One region of the Streptomyces sp. NPDC056160 genome, then DNA from elsewhere that is predicted to be linked to it. Evidence: riboswitches for the same ligand, from Rfam matches in the RefSeq annotation. Region 1 holds a riboswitch; each other region holds the start of a gene.

The links. Region 1 has a riboswitch for cyclic di-AMP ahead of ACFC02_RS00980 (C40 family peptidase). Riboswitches for the same ligand answer to the same signal wherever they lie in the genome.
Region 2: it holds a riboswitch for cyclic di-AMP, as region 1 does, so the genes downstream of both, ACFC02_RS16225 (peptidoglycan DD-metalloendopeptidase family protein) here and ACFC02_RS00980 (C40 family peptidase) in region 1, are expected to answer to the same signal.
Region 3: it holds a riboswitch for cyclic di-AMP, as region 1 does, so the genes downstream of both, ACFC02_RS00760 (M23 family metallopeptidase) here and ACFC02_RS00980 (C40 family peptidase) in region 1, are expected to answer to the same signal.
Region 4: it holds a riboswitch for cyclic di-AMP, as region 1 does, so the genes downstream of both, ACFC02_RS33045 (transglycosylase family protein) here and ACFC02_RS00980 (C40 family peptidase) in region 1, are expected to answer to the same signal.

The regions. Positions count from the first base shown of each region.
Region 1 is NZ_JBHJUW010000002.1:32,691-37,259, reverse strand. It holds gene ACFC02_RS00990 (alpha/beta hydrolase) at 1-971, opposite strand, end outside; gene ACFC02_RS00985 (ANTAR domain-containing protein) at 1,223-1,582, opposite strand; cyclic di-AMP (ydaO/yuaA leader) riboswitch at 2,031-2,212, shown strand; gene ACFC02_RS00980 (C40 family peptidase) at 2,216-2,689, shown strand; gene ACFC02_RS00975 (ATP-binding protein) at 2,785-3,243, opposite strand; gene ACFC02_RS00970 (helix-turn-helix domain-containing protein) at 3,464-4,324, shown strand; gene ACFC02_RS00965 (DUF397 domain-containing protein) at 4,360-4,569, shown strand, end outside.
Region 2 is NZ_JBHJUW010000037.1:21,398-25,966, reverse strand. It holds gene ACFC02_RS16235 (HPr family phosphocarrier protein) at 1-264, shown strand, start outside; gene ACFC02_RS16230 (GntR family transcriptional regulator) at 467-1,126, opposite strand; gene ACFC02_RS16225 (peptidoglycan DD-metalloendopeptidase family protein) at 1,396-2,154, opposite strand; cyclic di-AMP (ydaO/yuaA leader) riboswitch at 2,167-2,328, opposite strand; gene ACFC02_RS16220 (pitrilysin family protein) at 2,583-3,971, opposite strand; gene ACFC02_RS16215 (pitrilysin family protein) at 3,968-4,569, opposite strand, start outside.
Region 3 is NZ_JBHJUW010000001.1:152,544-157,112, forward strand. It holds gene ACFC02_RS00745 (mannosyltransferase family protein) at 1-208, shown strand, start outside; gene ACFC02_RS00750 (dihydrofolate reductase family protein) at 364-1,545, shown strand; tRNA gene ACFC02_RS00755 (tRNA-Met) at 1,592-1,665, shown strand; cyclic di-AMP (ydaO/yuaA leader) riboswitch at 2,059-2,216, shown strand; gene ACFC02_RS00760 (M23 family metallopeptidase) at 2,228-3,331, shown strand; gene ACFC02_RS00765 (aldo/keto reductase) at 3,421-4,365, shown strand; gene ACFC02_RS00770 (PrsW family intramembrane metalloprotease) at 4,422-4,569, opposite strand, start outside.
Region 4 is NZ_JBHJUW010000126.1:6,162-10,730, forward strand. It holds gene eno (phosphopyruvate hydratase) at 1-668, opposite strand, end outside; gene ACFC02_RS33045 (transglycosylase family protein) at 994-1,737, opposite strand; cyclic di-AMP (ydaO/yuaA leader) riboswitch at 1,742-1,907, opposite strand; gene ACFC02_RS33050 (transglycosylase family protein) at 2,090-3,265, opposite strand; gene ACFC02_RS33055 (cytochrome P450) at 3,545-4,569, opposite strand, start outside.

The DNA of each region.
Region 1 (4,569 bases):
GGGTGCTTCTTCGCGGTGGCGCGCAGCTGGAGCCACTTGGCCTGGACGGCGGCGCGGGTGGTGCCCAGGTGGAAGCTGGCGTCGTTCTTGGCGACCCAGTCCTGCCAGTCCTTCCAGCGGCCCTCGAAGGCGATGTCCTGGTTGAGGTTGGCCTCGTACCAGATGTTCTCCTGGGCCGGGTTGACGACGCTGTCGACGAGCATCCGGCGCACGTGGCCCGGGAACAGTGTGCCGTAGACGGCCCCGAGGTAGGTGCCGTAGGAGACACCCAGGTAGTTGATCTTCTTCTCGCCGAGCGCGGCGCGGATGACGTCCAGGTCGCGGGCGGTGTTCGGCGTCGTCATCTGCTCGAGCATCGCGCGGCCGGTGCGGTCGTAGCAGCCGTCGGCGTACTCGCGGGCCAGCTTGCGCTGGGCGCGCTTGTCGGCCTCGGAGTCGGGCACCGGGTCCGCCTTGGGCGCCTTCACGTACTCCTGCGGGTCCGCGCAGGAGATGGGCGTGGAGTGGCCGACACCGCGCGGGTCGAAGCCGACGAAGTCGTAGGCCTTGGCCACGTTGGCCCAGACGGGGTTCTTGGCGGTGACCCGGGCGGGGAACCGCAGACCGGAGCCGCCCGGTCCGCCCGGGTTGTAGACGAGGGCGCCCTGGCGCTCACCCTTGGTGCCGGTGTTGCCGATGCGGTCGACGGCGAGCTTGATCTGCTTGCCGTACGGGTGCGCGTAGTCGAGCGGCACCGAGACGTAGCCGCACTGGATGGGCTTGGCCAGCCCCCAGTCGGCGGGGCAGTCCTGCCAGTCGATGCCGGCCCCGGCGGCGCGGTCCGCGGCGATCGCCGCGCCCCGGGCCTCACGGTCCTGGCCGTGGCGGCTGTCCGCGCTGGCCGCGGGGGCCGCCACGGCGCCGGCTATCAGGGTCGCCGTCACCAGCGCGCCGGCCGAACCGAGCGCGACAGCCCGGTTCTTCGGTCTCATGACCCTCAAGTGGGACCTCCCCGTACATCGTTGCGAATCGAGTACGGCGGATCCTTCCGGCTGTGAGGTGTCTGAGAACAGGGGTCGTTGACCTTCTTTGCCAATCCGATAACCGGCGTACGGTGTTCCGCTCAGCGGAGCCGGGTCGGCGCGCGCCCTGCGGGGCGCCGTGCGCGCGGGCAGGGCGGGGCGCTGTGCGCGCGGGGAGGGCGCGGGGAGGGGGCGGCGCGCCGGGAGGGCTCGGAGGCTGTTCAGGGCGCGCAGCGGCGCGCGGACCCGCGTGCGGCCTGGCGGTCGAGCGCCCGCCTCAGCTCCTCCAGCTCGGTGTCCGAGAGCGCACCGCCCTGGGCGAACTTCAGGATGTGCTCGGCGACCGTGCGCACCTTCGTGTTGGTGCGCTGCGAGACCTCGCGCAGGACCCGCCAGGCACCGTCCGGCGGGACGCGTCCGACGGCCACCAGCGCCCCGATGGCCTGGTCGATGACGGCGTGCGACGTCAGGGCGCGCTGCAACTGGTCGATCTCCTCGTGCAGCCGCTCGTGCTCCGCCACCAGGTCGGTGACGGACAGCGGCTGGAGCGGGTGCCGCCTGGACATCGCGAAGAACGCCATGGAGATCCCCTGGGTCGTCGAACGGCCGGAGTTCCGCCTCCAGCTTGCTGCATGAGGGCCCCGCGCACGACCGGAGGCGGGCGGCGCCGACCCCCTCGTGCCGCAGTGCCCCGGCACCTGCGGCCGACGAGGGCCGAAACGGCCCAAATGGGGTACCCCCTTTCGGCGTAGGCAAACGTCCTTTTTCCGGGGCCGTTCGGGTTGCACGGCGCGCATGCCCGGATGGCGGAACGGCATCTTCCGCTGCTGGTCCTGCGCTTGCGGGGTGCACGGACAGTCGTTCGAGCGCACGACCGTCCACCCGAACGGGCGAGGGGTGAGTAACAGCACAAAGGACCCGTTCCGTTGGGATTTTCTGACATCCATAGGTGAAGATCCCTGTCTGACGACAAGCCCCCGCCACAACGGCGGGGCGGTCCGGGCGGACGCCGAGTCCTGCCGCCGCCCGGATGATCGGTCGACGGAAGTGGATCGGCAGGAGTGGAGGACCCGAGCACGACGGGTCGCCGGCACGGTCACGCCATGACCGGGCCGAGCAGCCCTTGGGGTGAAGCCGCCTGCGGGCGGCCGGGCTACTTCGCCAGCCCGAATCCGACAGGTCATCCTTCACAGGCGGCTGACGAAGGGTTGCGCATGACTGCGCTCAATCGTGTCCCGTCGCTCATGGCCCGGGCCGGCACGGCCTCGGCCCTGACCCTCGCCGCCGTCGGCGGCTCGATCGTGGTGCCCGGCGTCGCCTCCGACGCCTCGGCCGCCACCATGGCGACGAAGGCGCTGCAGATCGCGGCGTCCAAGAAGGGCTCCCCTTACCAGTGGGGCGCAACGGGCCCGCGCAGGTTCGACTGCTCCGGTCTGACGCTGTACTCCTTCAAGAGGGCGGGCAAGAAGCTGCCCCGCACGGCCGCGCAGCAGTACAACAAGTCGCGGCACATCTCCTCGAGGAGCCGCCGGGCCGGGGACCTGGTGTTCTTCCACTCCGGCTCGTACGTCTACCACGTCGGCATCTACGCCGGCTCGGGCAGGATCTGGCACGCGCCGAAGACCGGGGACGTGGTGAAACTGGAGAGGATCTGGAGCAGGAGCGTCTGGTACGGCCGGGTCAGCTGACCCACCCGGCAAGCGGCGGCGGTCCCGGCGACTGCCGCCACCGCCCCCGGGCAGCGGTCGGGGACACCGACGAAGCCGCCGGCAGGGCCGTACGCCTAGGGCTCCTGCCGTCCCGTCGCCGTGACCGGGTGGGTGCGCACCGGCCACGGGAGGTCCACGCTGACCGTCTTGCCGCCCTCACGGGTGGGCCGCACGGTCACCCTGCCGCCGCACTCCGCGGTGAGCCACCGGATGATCACCATGCCCCGGCCGTTGTCCTGCTGGACAGCGGCCGGCAGTCGTCTGGGGAACCGCGGGTGGCTGTCGGTGACCCCGATGCGCAGTTGTTCGTCGCGGTCGAGGACGAGGTCCACCCTGAAGGTGGGCGACTGGCCGAGGGTGTGCTGTACGGCGTTGGTGGCCAGTTCCGAGACGATGAGCCGCACGGTGTCCGCGGTGTCCGTCTCCGACGGCAGGCCCCACTCCGCCAGCGCGGCGACCGCGTAGCTTCGGGCGACCGCTACCGAGGCGGGATCGCTCGGCAGAGTGACGGATGCTTCCAGGTGGTCTGCCATGGCGACGTCGTCCCTTTCCCGCGGGACCGCGGTTGGACACGGAGCGGATGGTTTCGAGTACGGTCCCGGACTGGTGGTTCGCCGTCAGGTTGCCACCACCGGGCCGGTCCCGGGTGGCGATCCACCGAGATGTGCATATATCTGTCCCTCGAAGCGGTGAACTCTGCGACGGGAGACCATATTTGACGCCCTTCCGGGAAAGTAGTGAGGAGCCGGTTCCATGCAGCACGGTCCCGCGGTGCGCCGCCGCAAGCTCGGAGCCGAACTGCGCAGCCTGCGCACCGGCGCGGGTCTCACCAGCGGCGAGGCGGCCCGGCTCGTGGGCTGGCACCAGTCGAAGGTGAGCCGGATCGAGACCGGCGCCAGCGGGGTGAAACCGGCCGATGTGCGGTTACTGCTGGACGCCTACGCGGTCCGCGACTCCCAGCTGCGGGAACTGCTGCTGGTGCTGGCGGGCTCCGACGACGGCGACGGCCGGCACCACTGGTGGCACGCCTACCGCGGCGTACTGCCCCCGACGTACCGCGACTTCATCAGTCTGGAGTCACAGGCGAGCGCGATGCGCACGCTGGAGACCTCGGTCGTCCCCGGGCTGCTCCAGACACCGGAGTACGCCCGTGCGGTGACACGGGCCGCCGTGGACGGACTCGACGACGACCGGCTGGACGCGCTGGTGGAGGTGCGGCTGGCCCGTCAGGCCGTGCTGCGGTCCGACCGGCCGCTCACGCTGAACGCGGTGCTGGACGAGGCGGTGCTGCGCCGGGAGGTCGGCGGCCCCGAGATCATGGACCGCCAGCTGGAGCGGCTGAGCGAGGCGGCGCGGCTGCCCCAGGTGTCCTTGCAGGTGCTGCCGTTCGCCGCCGGGGCGCACATCGGCGTGACCGGCCCTTTCGTCATCTTCTCATTTTCGAACACTTCTGATCTGGATGTGGTCGTTCTTGACCACTTGACGCGTAGCTTCCATCTCGAACGGAAAGAAGACCTGGAGGCCTACACGGAGGCCTTCGACACCCTTCGGTTCCATGCCCTGTCGATCGAGGACTCGCTGGACTTCATCGCGGGGATGCGCCAGGACAGGTGACGGCGCGCGACCACGGCAAACGTCAAGGAGGCACCATGTCTGCTCTGCCTCGGACCGTACCTTCCACGACCGATCTGCACGCCGTGCGGTGGCTGCGCAGCAGCTACAGCACGGGAGCGAACAACTGCGTCGAGACAGCCAGGCCTGCCGCCGAGCCGTACGCCGGGCTGCTCGCCGTACGCGACTCCAAGGACCCGGACGGACCCGCGCTGCTCTTCTCCCCGGGGAGCTGGGCGGAGTTCACC
Region 2 (4,569 bases), on a different contig from region 1:
AACGTCGGCTGGGCCGAGGGCCTCCACGCCCGCCCCGCTTCCATCTTCGTCCGGGCCGCCACGGCCTCAGGGGTCCCCGTGACGATCGCCAAGGCCGACGGCAACCCCGTCAACGCGGCCTCCATGCTGGCCGTCCTCGGCCTCGGTGCGCAGGGCGGCGAGGAGATCGTCCTCGCCTCCGACGCCGAGGGCGCGGACGCCGCCCTTGACCGGCTGGCCAAGCTGGTCGCCGAGGGGCTCGAGGAGCTTCCCGAGACCGTCTGACCGGTCGCCGGTCGCGGCGGGGCGGCACATATCGCATACGGAAACCGCGTCGTCCCCGTCTTTCCGGGCGGCGCGGTTTCCGTACGGCCCCGGTGGCGGGAAATGCGGAGCGCATCGGGGACGCCTGAACCAATTCAAGGCAGCGTGAATACCGCCCCGGGCAACCCCTCAGGCGATTTCCTCTTTGTATACGGCAGTCGTGTTAATTCCGTCCGGCCGATGTGTTGAGGGGACGTTTCAGAGCCCTCACTCGGTGTGCGGCGGTCACCCGTTCGGCGTGCAGGGCGGCGAGCGCACGGGCGCGTCCGGTGTCGCCGCGTGCCACGGCGTCCGTGATCGCCCCGTGCTCGGCCCACGCCTCCACCGGGTCGGCCGGGTCCGGCACCCCGTACATCCAGGCGATCTTGTGCCGCAGCTGCGCCAGTACGGTGCTCAGCGCGGCGCTGCCGCAGGCCTGGGCCAGGGTCTCGTGGAACCAGGCGGCCAGGGACCGCAGCTCCTCGCCGCCGCCGCTCACCGCTCGCTCCTGCCCCAGCCTGACCAGGCCGCGCAGCACCTTCAGATGGGCCTCGGTGCGCCGCTGGGCGGCCCGTGCGGCACCCAGCGGCTCCAGCAGGAGGCGCATCTCCAGCAGGTCGGCGGCCTCCTGCTCGGTCGGCTCGGCGACGCAGGCGCCCGCGTGCCGCCGGGTCACGACGAAGCCCTCGGCCTCCAGGGTGCGCAGCGCCTCGCGCACGGGCACGCGCGAGACGCCGTAGCGGCGCGCGAGGACTTCCTCGGTGAGCCGGGTGCCGCGTTCGTGGACCCCGGCGACGATGTCGTCCCGGATCGCCGTGCACACCGCGTGCGCCGGAACGCGCATGACCGACCTCCGCATTGATCCCCGTGGAACTCCCGCGATGAACGCGTGTTCCGTGACTCTATGGCAACGCGCGGGAATTTCCGACGGCGTGACGGAATCCGGGGATATTTTTTGGACAGTACGGAAGCACGGAAGCACGGAAGCACGTAAGCACGGAAGTGCGGAAGTGCGGAAGTGCGGAAACAGGCGCCGGAATGCGGAGAGCCCCGGCCGGTGGGCCGGGGCTCTGCCTGACGGTCAGCGCTTCACGCCTTCGGGCGGGTGCCGCCTCAGACGTGCACGCCGTGCTTGCGGAGGTAGGCGATCGGGTCGACGTCCGAGCCGTAGTCCGGGGCGGTGCGCGCCTCGAAGTGGAGGTGCGGGCCGGTGGCGTTGCCGGTGGCGCCGGACAGGCCGATCTGCTGACCTGGCGTGACCTGCTGGCCCACCGAGACGCCGATGGACGACAGGTGACCGTACTGGGTGTACATGCCGTCGGCCATCCTGATCACGATCTGGTTGCCGTACGCCCCGCCCCAGCCGGTCTGCACGACGGTGCCGACGCCGACCGCGTGCACCTCGGTGCCGGCGGCGGCGTGGAAGTCGATGCCGGTGTGGGAGCCGGAGGACCACAGGGAGCCGCCGGTCTTGTAGCCGGTGGAGACGTAGGAGCCGGTGATCGGCGGCACGAAGGTGTTGAGGCGCCGGCGCTCGGCCTCGCGGGCGGCCCGCTCCTTGGCCTCGCGCGCCTTCCTCGCCTGCTCGGCGGCCCGCTTGCGCGCGGCCTCCTCGGCCTGCTTCTGCCGGGCCGCCTCCATCTGGGCGGTGGCCTGCGCGTCGACCCGTTCGGCCACGGTGTCGCCGAGGGTGACGACCGGGGTGAGCCCGGTGTCCGCCGGGGCGGGGGTCTCGGCGGCGAGCGCCGGGGAGGCGGCGAGGGTGCCGATGACACCGGTGGTGGTGAGGGCCGCTACGCCCGCCGCGCGGGCGGTGGTGCGCTGCATCCGGCTGGGGCGACGGTGCTTCCCGGTGGCGCGCGTGAACGCCATGTGGTGGCTGGTCCTTTCCTTCCCTCTCGCCTACCGGGTTAGCTGACGGGTTCGGAGCAGGAAGGTCTCCTACGGGCCCCGCGCGCGGCGCGCGGTGTCCGATTCACCCCAGGGACTGCGTGGGTCCCCGGCTCCCCTGGCTCGCGCCGTACGGGGACTCGGCGATGACTGTCCGGTGCCGCGGGTGCGGCGCACTGCCCGACGAACAGCCGGACCGACGCTAGACGGGGCCGCTTCCGCATCCCAAACGGATCCGGGTTTTTGTAGCGCAGCCCACAGGGCAGACTGGCGGTCTCTCCCGCAATCCGGACATCACGGGGCCCTGGTGACGCCTCGGTCACCAGGGCCTCCCGCGTACCTGACTCTCGGTCTTCTCCGGGGCTCCCGCGCAGCTGCCTCTCGGTCACCCCCGCGGCTCCCGGCGTTGGTTACTCGGCGGCGACGACGGTCACCGGGCCGGCGCCGACGGCTTCGACGGGCTCCCTGATCTGTGCCGCGTCACCGACGAGAACCGTCACCAGCCGGTCCACCGGGAACGCGCTGACGACCGCCGCGGTGGCCTCCACCGTGCCGGTCTCGGCGAGCTGCTGATAGAGCGTCGCCTGGTAGTCGTCCGGCAGGTGCTGCTCGACCTGGTCGGCCAGCGTGCTCGCCACGGCGGCGGCCGTCTCGTACTTGAGCGGCGCCACACCGACGAGGTTCTGCACGGCGACGTCCCGCTCGGCCTCGGTGAGCCCCTCGGCGGCGAGCTTGCGCAGCACCGTGAAGAGGTCGTCCAGGGCCGGGCCGGTGTTGGGCGTGTCGACCGAGCCGCTGATCGCGAGCATCGCCGCGCCCGTGCCGTCGGGCGCGGAGCGCAGCACCTGGCCGAACGAGCGCACCCCGTAGGTGTAGCCCTTCTCCTCGCGCAGGACGCGGTCCAGGCGGGAGGTGAGGGTGCCGCCCAGGCAGTAGGTGCCGAGCACCTGGGCGGGCCACACGCGGTCGTGCCGGTCGGGTCCGACGCGGCCGATGAGCAGCTGCGTCTGCACGGCGCCGGGCCGGTCCACGATCACCACACGGCCGGTGTCGTCGGCGGTGACCGGCGGCACGGGCCGCGGCTCGGCCGGCGAGCCGGTCCAGGCGCCCAGGGTCTCGCCGAGCAGTTCGCCGAGGTCGATGCCGGTGAGGTCGCCGACGACCACGGCGGTGGCGGTCGCGGGCCGCACGTGCCGGTCGTAGAAGGCGCGGACGGCGGACGCGTCGACGGCGCGGACGGTCTCCTCCGTGCCCTGGCGCGGCCGCGACATGCGCGTGCCGGCCGGGAACAGCTCCTTGGAGAGTTCCTTGGCGGCGCGGCGGGAGGGGTTGGCCAGCTCGTGCGGGATCTCGTCGAGCCGGTTGCGCACCAGCCGCTCGACCTCGGACTCGGCGAACGCGGGCGCCCTGAGCGCGTCGGAGAGCAGACCGAGCCCCTTGGCCAGGCGGGAGGCCGGGACCTCCAGGCTGAGCCGTACGCCGGGGTGGTCGGCGTGGGTGTCCAGGGTGGCGCCCGCGCGCTCCAGCTCGGCGGCGAACTCCTCGGCGGAGTGCTTGTCGGTGCCCTCGGAGAAGGCCCGCGCCATGATGGTGGCGACGCCGTCCAGGCCGGCCGGCTCGGCGTCCAGGGGCGCGTCGAGGAGCACCTCGACGGCGACGACCTGCTGGCCGGGTCGGTGGCAGCGCAGCACCGTCAGGCCGTTGTCCAGCGTGCCGCGCTCGGGGGCCGGGAACGCCCACGGCCGGGCCTCGCCCGCCTGGGGGCGGGGGTGGAAGTCCATGGTGGCCAGCTCGGTCACTTCGCCGTCTCCTCGGTGTCTTCGCCGGCCGCGGCGTCCGCGTCCGGTGCCTGCTCCTGTGCGTCGGGGGCGGTCGGCTCGTAGACGAGGACCGCGCGGTTGTCGGGGCGCAGACGGGCCTTGGCGACCTCCTGGACCTCCTCGGGCGTCACCTCCAGTACGCGCTGGACGGCGGTCAGGGCGAGCTGCGGGTCGCCGAACAGGACGGCGTAGCGGCACAGTTCGTCGGCGCGGCCCGCGACGGTGCCGAGCCGGTCCAGCCACTCGCGCTCCAGCTGGGCCTGGGCGCGCTCCATCTCCTCGGCGGTCGGGCCCTCCTCGGCGAAGCGGGCCAGCTCCTCGTCGATGGCGGTCTCGATGACCGGTACCTCGACGTCGCCGGAGGTCTTCACGTCGAGCCAGCCCAGGGAGGGCGCGCCAGCCAGCCGCAGCAGGCCGAACCCGGCCGCGACGGCGGTGCGGTCGCGGCGCACCAGGCGGTTGTACAGCCGGGAGGACTCGCCGCCGCCGAGGACGGTCAGGGCGAGGTCGGCCGCGTCGCACGCGCGCGTGCCGTCGTGCGGGAGCCGGTAGGCGGCCATCAGGGCGCGGGCCGGGA
Region 3 (4,569 bases), on a different contig from region 1:
GTTCGTCGCGCTCAACCTGTGGGCGCTGGGCACGTCGTACTGGTACCTCTCCGTGCCGCGCGCCACCCTGCTCTGGTGGCCGCTGTGGACGGGCCTGGCCCACTGGAGCCTGCGGCGGCGCTGGGTGAAGGAGGCCTACGCCGGCGTGGTGGCACCGCTGACGGTCGTCCTCGCGGTCACCTTCACCTCGGGACGCTGGACGGGGTGACCGCCCCGGCGACCGGCGGGGTGACCGACCCGGTGGCTGACCAGGTGTCCTCGGTCTCCGGTCCGAAGGCGCACTCCCGTGCGGGCCGGGCTGGTAGAAAGCCCGAGGCGCCCCCACGCCTCCGAGCCCGTCCGTCGCCGAGAGAGAGCGCGCCGATGCCCTTCCCCTACGTCCTCCTGTCCGCCGCCGTCTCCCTGGACGGCTGCCTGGACGACACCGGCCCCAGCCGTCTCCTGCTCTCCGGCCGCGCCGACTTCGACCGGGTCGACGCGGTACGGGCCTCCGCGGACGCCATCCTGGTCGGGGCCAAGACCGTGCGCGCCGACAACCCCCGCCTGCTGGTCAACTCGCCCGAGCGGCGCGCGGCCCGACTCGCGGCCGGCCGGCCGGAGCATCCGCTGAAGGTCGCGGTCAGCGCCTCCGGGGAGCTGGACCCGCGGGCGCGCTTCTTCCGGACGGGCGGCGAGAAGACCGTCTACACGACGGACGAGGGCGCCGAACGCCTGCGCCGTGCGGGCCTCCCCGGCACCGGCACGAGCGTGGGCGCCGACACCGGCTCCGGCACCGGCACCGGCACCGTCTCCGTCGTGCCGCTGGGCGGCGAACTCGACTGGCGGCGGCTGCTGGCACACCTGCACGACGTGCGCGGGGTCCGCCGGCTGATGGTCGAGGGCGGCGGCACGGTGCACACCCAGCTGCTCCAGCAGCGCCTCGCCGACGAGCTGCAACTCGTGCTCGCGCCGCTCCTCGTGGGAGACCCGCGGGCACCGCGGCTGTTCGGGCCGGGCGCCTACCAGCGGGGGCGGCTGAGGCTGGTGGAGACGCGGGCCCTCGGGGACGTCGTCCTCATGCGTTACGAGCCCACGGAACCCGGCGCCGGAGGCGACGCCGCCCCCGCCGACCGGCACTGGCTGCGGATCGCGTGCGAGCTGGCCGGGGAGTGCCCGCCGTCGCGGACGGCGTTCAGCGTGGGCGCGGTGGTGGTGGCCGCCGACGGCACCGAGCTGGCGCGTGGCCACTCGCGCGAGGCCGGCGATCCGGTGGTGCACGCGGAGGAGGCCGCGCTCGCGAAGATCGACCCGGGGGACCCGCGTCTGCCGGGGGCGACGGTGTACAGCAGCCTGGAACCGTGCGCCCGACGCGCCTCCCGGCCGCGACCGTGCGCCCGGCTGATTCTGGACGCGGGGGTACGCCGGGTGGTCACGGCCTGGCGGGAGCCGGACACGTTCGTCGAGTCGGCCGACGGCACCGGGGTCCTGGCGCGCGAGGGCGCGGACGTCGTCGTCCTGCCGGAGTTCGAGAGCCGGGCCAAGGCGCCCAACCGCCACCTGCTGTGACGCGTGTGCATTCCACCCCCAGAATGACGTACACTGGTTTCACCGACGCGGGGTGGAGCAGCTCGGTAGCTCGCTGGGCTCATAACCCAGAGGTCGCAGGTTCAAATCCTGTCCCCGCTACTGAAGACTCAGGGCCGGAATTCGATGAGAATTCCGGCCCTGAGTGTTTTTCTCCGGCCGCCGGGTCATCGGCCGGGGTCGTCGGTCCGAGGCATCGACCCGGGTATCGCCCCGGATGCCGACCCGAGTCATCGTCACGTGTCGTGAGCGAGCGGTCCCCGTCCGCATAACAACTGACACACCATCAGTAAAACGCATGCAGGCGCCCTGGCTGGACGGCGCCCTTGAATGGCCTGAACTCAAGTCAACTTGCCCCGGTTTCATCACCTGTGAGACGTAGATCCTGGCCAAAAAGGTTTAATGATCAAGCCGGACGGCTTGGAATCGGAGCCCCGGGTCTATTAACGTTCGATAACGCAGCGCGGTCGTCCCAGCCGTCACCCGAGGCGGCTCCGTGCGCGCGCGCCGAATCCCGCGAGGGAACCGGGGAACCACCAACTTGGGGTGAATCGGGCGCCATCCGCCGTACGCACACGGCTGGTTGACGCGCGTAGGAGACCTTCCCGCTCCGAACCCGTCAGCTAACCCGGTAGGCGAGACGGAAGGAAAGGAGCACGCCCGCGTGGCGTCCAACCGGCCTGCCTCAGAAGCCCCGTCCGTGCCGAGCCGGCGCACCGAGCCCTTCGCCTACGGCGGCCGGCGCCCCGACGAGGGCCCCTGGGAGGAGTGGAACCCCACCGAGGAGTCCGTCCGTCCCGTCCGTGGCCGGCACCGGGTCGCCAAGCAGCGCGGCGGCGGGCTCGCCCGCAGCTCCACTGTGCTCGGCGTGGGCGTCATAGCGGCCGTCGGTGCGGGTGGCATGGCCAGCGCCAACACCGGCAAGCCGCCGGTCTCGATCGCTCTGCCCGACCTGCACGGCCTGCCCGCCGTGGGCGCCCTCTTCGACGGCTCCGGCCACGACGGCCCCGAGGGCTCCGCGACCGCGCTCAGCGACGTCACCGCGGCCCAGGCCGGCGCGGCGGACGAAGCTGACGCGACCGACGCGACGGAAGCCACCGGGACGACGGCGCAACACGCCTCCGACGCGGGCGAGGCGCTGCGCAACCGCATCATGGCCCAGGCCGAGCAGCAGCAGAACCAGGCCGAGGCGAAGACCAGGGCGGCCACGGAGGCGGCGGCTGCCGCGAAGGCCGCCCGGCAGGCCGAGCAGGCCGCCGCCCAGGCGAAGGAGGAGGCCGAGGCCAGGGCCGCCGCCGCGAAGAAGAAGGCGGAGGAGGAGGCCCGGAAGAAGGCCGAGGCGGCCCGGCTGGCCGCCCTCGCCAAGCAGTACACGCTGCCGACCTCCTCGTACACCCTCACCTCGACCTTCGGCCAGGCCGGCTCCATGTGGTCCTCCGGGCACCACACCGGCCTCGACTTCGCCGCGCCCACCGGCACCCTGATCAAGGCCGTCCACAGCGGCACCGTCACCGAGGCGGGCTGGGCCGGCGCCTACGGGTACCGCACGGTCCTCACCCTGGACGACGGAACCGAGCTGTGGTTCTGCCACCAGTCGTCGATCAACGTCACGGCCGGCCAGAAGGTGAGCACCGGCGAGGTCATCGGCCGGGTGGGCGCCACCGGCAACGTCACAGGCCCCCACCTGCACCTGGAGGTCCACCCGGACGGCCAGGCCGCCGGCATCGACCCGATGGCGTGGCTCCAGGGCAAGGGCCTCACTCCCTGACGGTCCGACCGGGTGGTTTGCGCAAGCTTTGCGCCGGCCACCGGCGGGGCGCGGAATGGAGCGCTCCGCCTTGGTCGTTGATGTGGGGCATGACTTCTCTGCGCAAGCTGGGCCCGTCCGACCTCGAGGTCTTCCCCCTCGCCCTCGGCGGCAACGTCTTCGGCTGGACCGCCGACCAGGCGCGGTCCTTCGCGGTCCTGGACGCCTACACGGCCGCCGGCGGCAACTTCATCGACACCGCCGACTCCTACTCGGCGTGGGTGGAGGGCAACCACGGAGGCGAGTCCGAGACGATCATCGGCAAGTGGGTCAAGGAGCGCGGCAACCGCTCCGACGTCGTCATCGCCACCAAGGTCAGCCAGCACCCCGACTTCCAGGGCCTGTCCGCGGCCAACATCAGGGCCGCGGCCGACGCCTCCCTCCAGCGTCTGGGAACCGATCACATCGACCTCTACTACACGCACTTCGACCAGCCCGAGGTACCCGTCGAGGAGATCATCGGCGCGCTCGACGAACTGGTGAAGGCGGGCAAGGTCCGGCACATCGCCGCCTCCAACATCTCCGCCGAGCGCCTGGCCGCGTCGCTGGAGTTCTCCGAGCGCGAGGGACTCGCGCGGTACGTGGCGCTCCAGCCGCACTACAACCTCGTCTCCCGTGACACCTACGAGGGCGCCCTGCGAGACCTCGCCGAGCGGGCAGGCCTTGCCGCCGTGCCGTACTACGCACTGGCATCCGGCTTCCTGACCGGCAAGTACCGGCCGGGCGCGACGGTCGACAGCCCGCGCGCCGGGGGCGCCGCCAAGCACCTGGCGACCGAGCGCGGCCAGAAGGTCCTCACCGCGCTCGACGAGGTCGCCCGTGCCCGTGGCACCGAGGTGGCCACGGTGGCCCTGGCCTGGCTGGCGGCCCAGCCGACGGTGGTCGCCCCGATCGCCTCGGCCCGGACGGTGGAACAGCTCCCCGCCCTGCTGGCGGTGGCGGAGCTGGACCTCACGGACGAAGAGGTCGCGCGGCTCACCCGGGCATCTGCCTGAGCCTCGCGGACCACGGCCCCCTGGCTGCGCGGTCTCACGGCCTCACGGCCCGTGGCTCACCGATGACTCCCGTACGGACTCTGCCCGTACGAAGGCTGCACGTGCGGGCTCTGCTGCCCGTACGGACCCTGCCCGTACGGAAGCGGCGGGCGGCCGTGAGGCTGTCCGTGCCCGTAGCCGTAGCCGTACAGGCCGTACGCCGGC
Region 4 (4,569 bases), on a different contig from region 1:
AGGATGAGGTCGAGGGCCTCGCGGTTGGAGCCGAGGTTCGGGGCGAAGCCGCCCTCGTCGCCGAGGCCGGTGGCCAGACCCTTGTTCTTCAGGACCTTCTTGAGGGTGTGGTAGACCTCGGTGCCCCAGCGCAGGGCCTCGGAGAAGGACTCCGCGCCGATCGGGGCGATCATGAACTCCTGGATGTCCACGTTGGAGTCGGCGTGCGAGCCGCCGTTCAGGATGTTCATCATCGGCACCGGCAGCAGGTGCGCGTTGGGGCCGCCCAGGTAGCGGAAGAGCGGGAGGTCGGAGGCCTCGGAGGCGGCGTGGGCGACGGCGAGCGAGACGCCGAGGATGGCGTTGGCGCCGAGCGAGCCCTTGTTGTCGGTGGCGTCCAGGTCGAACATGGCCTGGTCGATCAGGCGCTGCTCGGTGGCGTCGTAGCCGACCAGCTCCGGGCCGATCTGCTCGATCACGGCGAGGACGGCCTTCTCGACGCCCTTGCCCTGGTAGCGGTTCGGGTCACCGTCGCGCAGCTCGATGGCCTCGAAGGCGCCGGTGGAGGCGCCGGACGGGACGGCGGCACGACCCGTGCTGCCGTCGTCGAGGCCGACCTCGACCTCGACCGTGGGGTTGCCTCGGGAGTCCAGGATTTCCCGGGCTACGACGACGTCGATGGACGGCACGAGCATCTCCTTCGTGGATGTGACGCTGAAAGTGCGGGGCGGCTGCCTTGCGGCGGTGCCTTGCGACTAGAGCCTAACCGTCCCGGGCCGCCGGTCGGCCGACCGACCGTCCCGTGGACAGGGTGACGGTACACATTGTTCCAGTACGGAACAAAGGGCGCGGGGACGGGGACACGAACGGAAAGCGAAAAAGCCCCGCCCCGGTGCGTACGGGGGAACACGCACCGGGGCGGGGAGCCCGTGGGGACGGGGGGGTGACCCCACGCGGCCTCCATGATGGGGGCCGCGCCTGGGGAGGGCCTGGGGCCCTGCTAGCGGGCCGCTGTCACTTCAGGTGCAGCTGCTGGCCCGGGTAGATGAGGTCGGCGTCGTCGACGATGTCCTTGTTCAGGTGGAACAGCTTCTCCCAGCCGCCCCGCACGCCGTGCTCGGCGGCGATGGAGCTGAGGGTGTCGCCGGCTGCCACCTTGTACTCGCCGTCGCCCTTCTTGACCTTCTTGCCGGTCGGGGTGGTGACGGTCTTCTTCGGGGCCGGACGCGTCTCGGAACGGTCGGCGGCACGCTGCTCGGTCGAACGGGTCGAGGTGCTGCTCTTGGAGCTGCTGCTCGACGAGGACGACGAGGACGACGAGGAGGAGGACGAAGAGGAAGAGGAGGACGACGAGGACGACGACGAGCTGCTGCCGCCGCTGGAGGAGGCGCCGGACAGGCCCTTGCCGCAGACCGGCCAGGCACCCTTGCCCTGGCCCGCGAGCACCTTCTCGGCGACGGAGATCTGCTGCGACTTGCTCGCCAGGTCGGCGCGCGAGGCGTAGGCGGTGCCGCCGTACGCGGCCCAGGTGGAGTTGGTGAACTGCAGGCCGCCGTAGAAGCCGTTGCCGGTGTTGATGGACCAGTTGCCGCCGGACTCGCACTGGGCGACCGCGTCCCACTCGGAGGAGGTGGCGGCGGAGGCGTTGCCGGCCGCCATCAGCGGGCCGGCGACGGCGACGCCGGTGACACCGGCGAGTGCGATGGCGCGGGTGGCCTTGGACGGACGACGATGCTTGCCCTTGCCGGAAAACAGCATGGAAGGATCCCCTCACCGACGCCTGCGAGGTGAGCTGTCGGGTTCGGGCCGGTTGAGTTGCCCGGCCGTGCCTTTGGGGAGGCACGGCTTCACCCCCAGCCGCTCCGGTCGACTTCCCGGCGCGGCACTTACCTTGGGTCCCCCGCTCCTGCCTACGGCGCTCGAAGCGACGACTGTTCCCGTACGGCCGCTGGCAGGATTCGGCGTTGCGGCAGCCGGGGCTCGCGGTGGCGAGCGGTCATGACCGTAGACAGGTGATCCGCCGGATTTCAAAGACGATCAGGGCTTCTGAGACTCATCCCACACTTTCACCGAATGGGACATTCGGCGCGAAGTGTGACCTGAACTCCCCCTATTTCTGGGTGTTTTCAGTGGGGACATCCAGGCTCTGACCGGCGACGATGTGGTCGGGGTCGGCGCCGACAGCACCCTTGTTCGCGTCGTAGAGGGCGTGCCATCCGCCGTGGAGGTCAAGGGAGTCGGCGATGGACGTGAGGGAGTCACCGGTGCGGACGGTGTAGGAGGCGGCGGAGGCGGTGTGTGCGGCGCCTCCGTCACGAGAGGCGTGCCGGCCGCCCGTACGGCCCTCCGTGGCGCCCTCGTCGGCGCTGCCGCCGCGGTGCCGGCCGCCGCCGAGCGCACCGGTGTCGACGAGGGCCGAGGAGCCGGCGGTCTGCCTGTAGTCCTCGGCGGAACCGGAGTTGCCGTAGCCGCCGGTGTCGCCGGCGCCCGCCGAGGGGGTGCCCTCGGACGTGCCCGGTGCGTGGGACGTGTCGGACTTGGACGAGTTGCCCTGGTTCGGAGATGAAGAGCCCGAAGTATCCGAGGAGCCCGAAGAGTCCGAAGAGCCCGAAGGGGAGGGCTTCGTGGTGGAGTTGCCCGGCGCACCGGTCCCGTGTGACGAGCCGGCAGTCCCGTCGGTGTTCGCCGAAGGGTCGGACGAACCGGACGAGTCGCCCGCACCGCTCTGCGAATCATCGGACAGACCGGGGTCGTTCACGCCGGAGCTGTCGGAACCTCCTGAGCCGTCGGAGTCGTCGGACCGGCCGGTGCCGTCGGAGGTTCCGGATGATCCCGACGTTCCGGATTTCCCACTCGTTCCGGTTGATCCGGAGGAGTGCGACGAACCGGAGGACCCGTTGGCGCCGTTCGAGCCGGACTTCGAGTTCGAGGACGACGAGTCGCCGCCCACGCCCGTGTCGACATGGGCCGCACCGGAGCTCTTGGTGAGCCCGGTGAGCAGACCGCAGGTGTGCCAGGCGCCGGGCCCCCGGTCGGCGAGGATCTTCTCGGCCACGGCTATCTGCTGGGAGCGGCTGGCCTGGTCGGCACTCGGCGCGTAGGACAGGCCGCCGTACCTCTCCCAGTCGTCCTGGGTCAGCAGCAGACCGCCGTAGTAGCCGTGGCCGTTGTCGGCGCTCCAGGAGCCGCCGGTCTCGCACTGGGCCACCTTGTCCCACGTGGTGCCGTCGGCCGCGCTCGCGCCACTGGCGGCGACCAGCGGGATGGCGATGGCCGATCCGGTCACTCCGGCGGCGACGATGAGGGCCGGAGCCTGACGGGGGCGACGGTGACGACCGTTCCCGGAGAGCATGCGGAGACCTTTCGCACGACAGCAGTGACCGCGCGGCGGCGGGGCGGGGACGCCCCGGCGTCACGCTGATGGGTGAAAGTATCGGGTGACGATCACTTGTCACAAGTTAATGCCGCGCAGATCACGTGAACATCACATAGTTGAGCGTGTGTCATCTTTACTGCTGCCGGCACGGGGTGTAGAGCCCCCCGGGGGATCATTTTCCGGCCACTGTCAGGCGGGCGGTGCCGGGGTGAAACGGACAGGCAGGGTCCGCAGTCCGCGCATGATGAGTCCGCCGCGCCAGCGCAAGTCGGCCGGGTCCGCGTCGAGTTGCAGGTCGGGCAGCCGGGTGAGGAGGGTGGCCAGCGCGGTCTGGCCCTCCAGGCGGGCGAGCGGGGCGCCCAGGCAGTAGTGGATGCCGTGGCCGTAGCCCAGGTGCTGGTTGTCGCGGCGGCCGAGGTCCAGGGTGTCGGGGTGGGCGAACCGCTCCGGGTCGCGGTCGGCGGCGGCGAGGACCACCAGCACCGGATCGCCCGCGGCGATGTCCTGCCCGCCCAGGGTGAGCGGCCGGGTGGCGAACCGCCAGGTGGCCAGTTCCACCGGCCCGTCGAAGCGCAGCAGCTCCTCCACGCCGGTCTCCAGCAGGCCGCTGTCGCCACCGGCCAGGGACGTCTGCAGCCGCTCCCGCTGGCCGGGGTGGGTGAGCAGGGCGTACGTGCCGTTGCCGATGAGGTTGACGGTCGTCTCGAAACCGGCGAACAGGAGGATGAAGGCCATCGCGGCGGCCTCGTTCTCCGTGAGGTGCTCGCCGTGGTCGGAGGCGCGGATCAGGCCGGAGATGAGGTCCTCGCCCGGGGTGGGCTCGGCGGGCAGGGCCTCGCGCTTGCGGTGGATCAGCTCGGCCAGGTAGCCGCGCATCTTCTTCACCGAACGGGCCACCCCGCCCCGGGGCCCCTTGCCGTGCCGGATCATCATGCCCGCCCAGTCCCGGAAGTCGTCCTGGTCCTCGCGCGGGACGCCGAGCAGGTCGCAGATGGCGTAGATGGGCAGCGGGAAGGCGAACTCGTGGATGAGGTCGGCGGTCCCGCGCCCGGCGAAGGAGGCGATGAGGCCGTCGGCCAGCTCCTGCACGCGCGGCGCGAACTCGGCGACCCTGCGGGGCGTGAACGCCTTGCTGACCAGGCGGCGCAGCCGGGTGTGGTCCGGCGGGTCGATGTTGAGCAGATGCGTCATCAGCTCGGCCTTGCGCTCGCCCG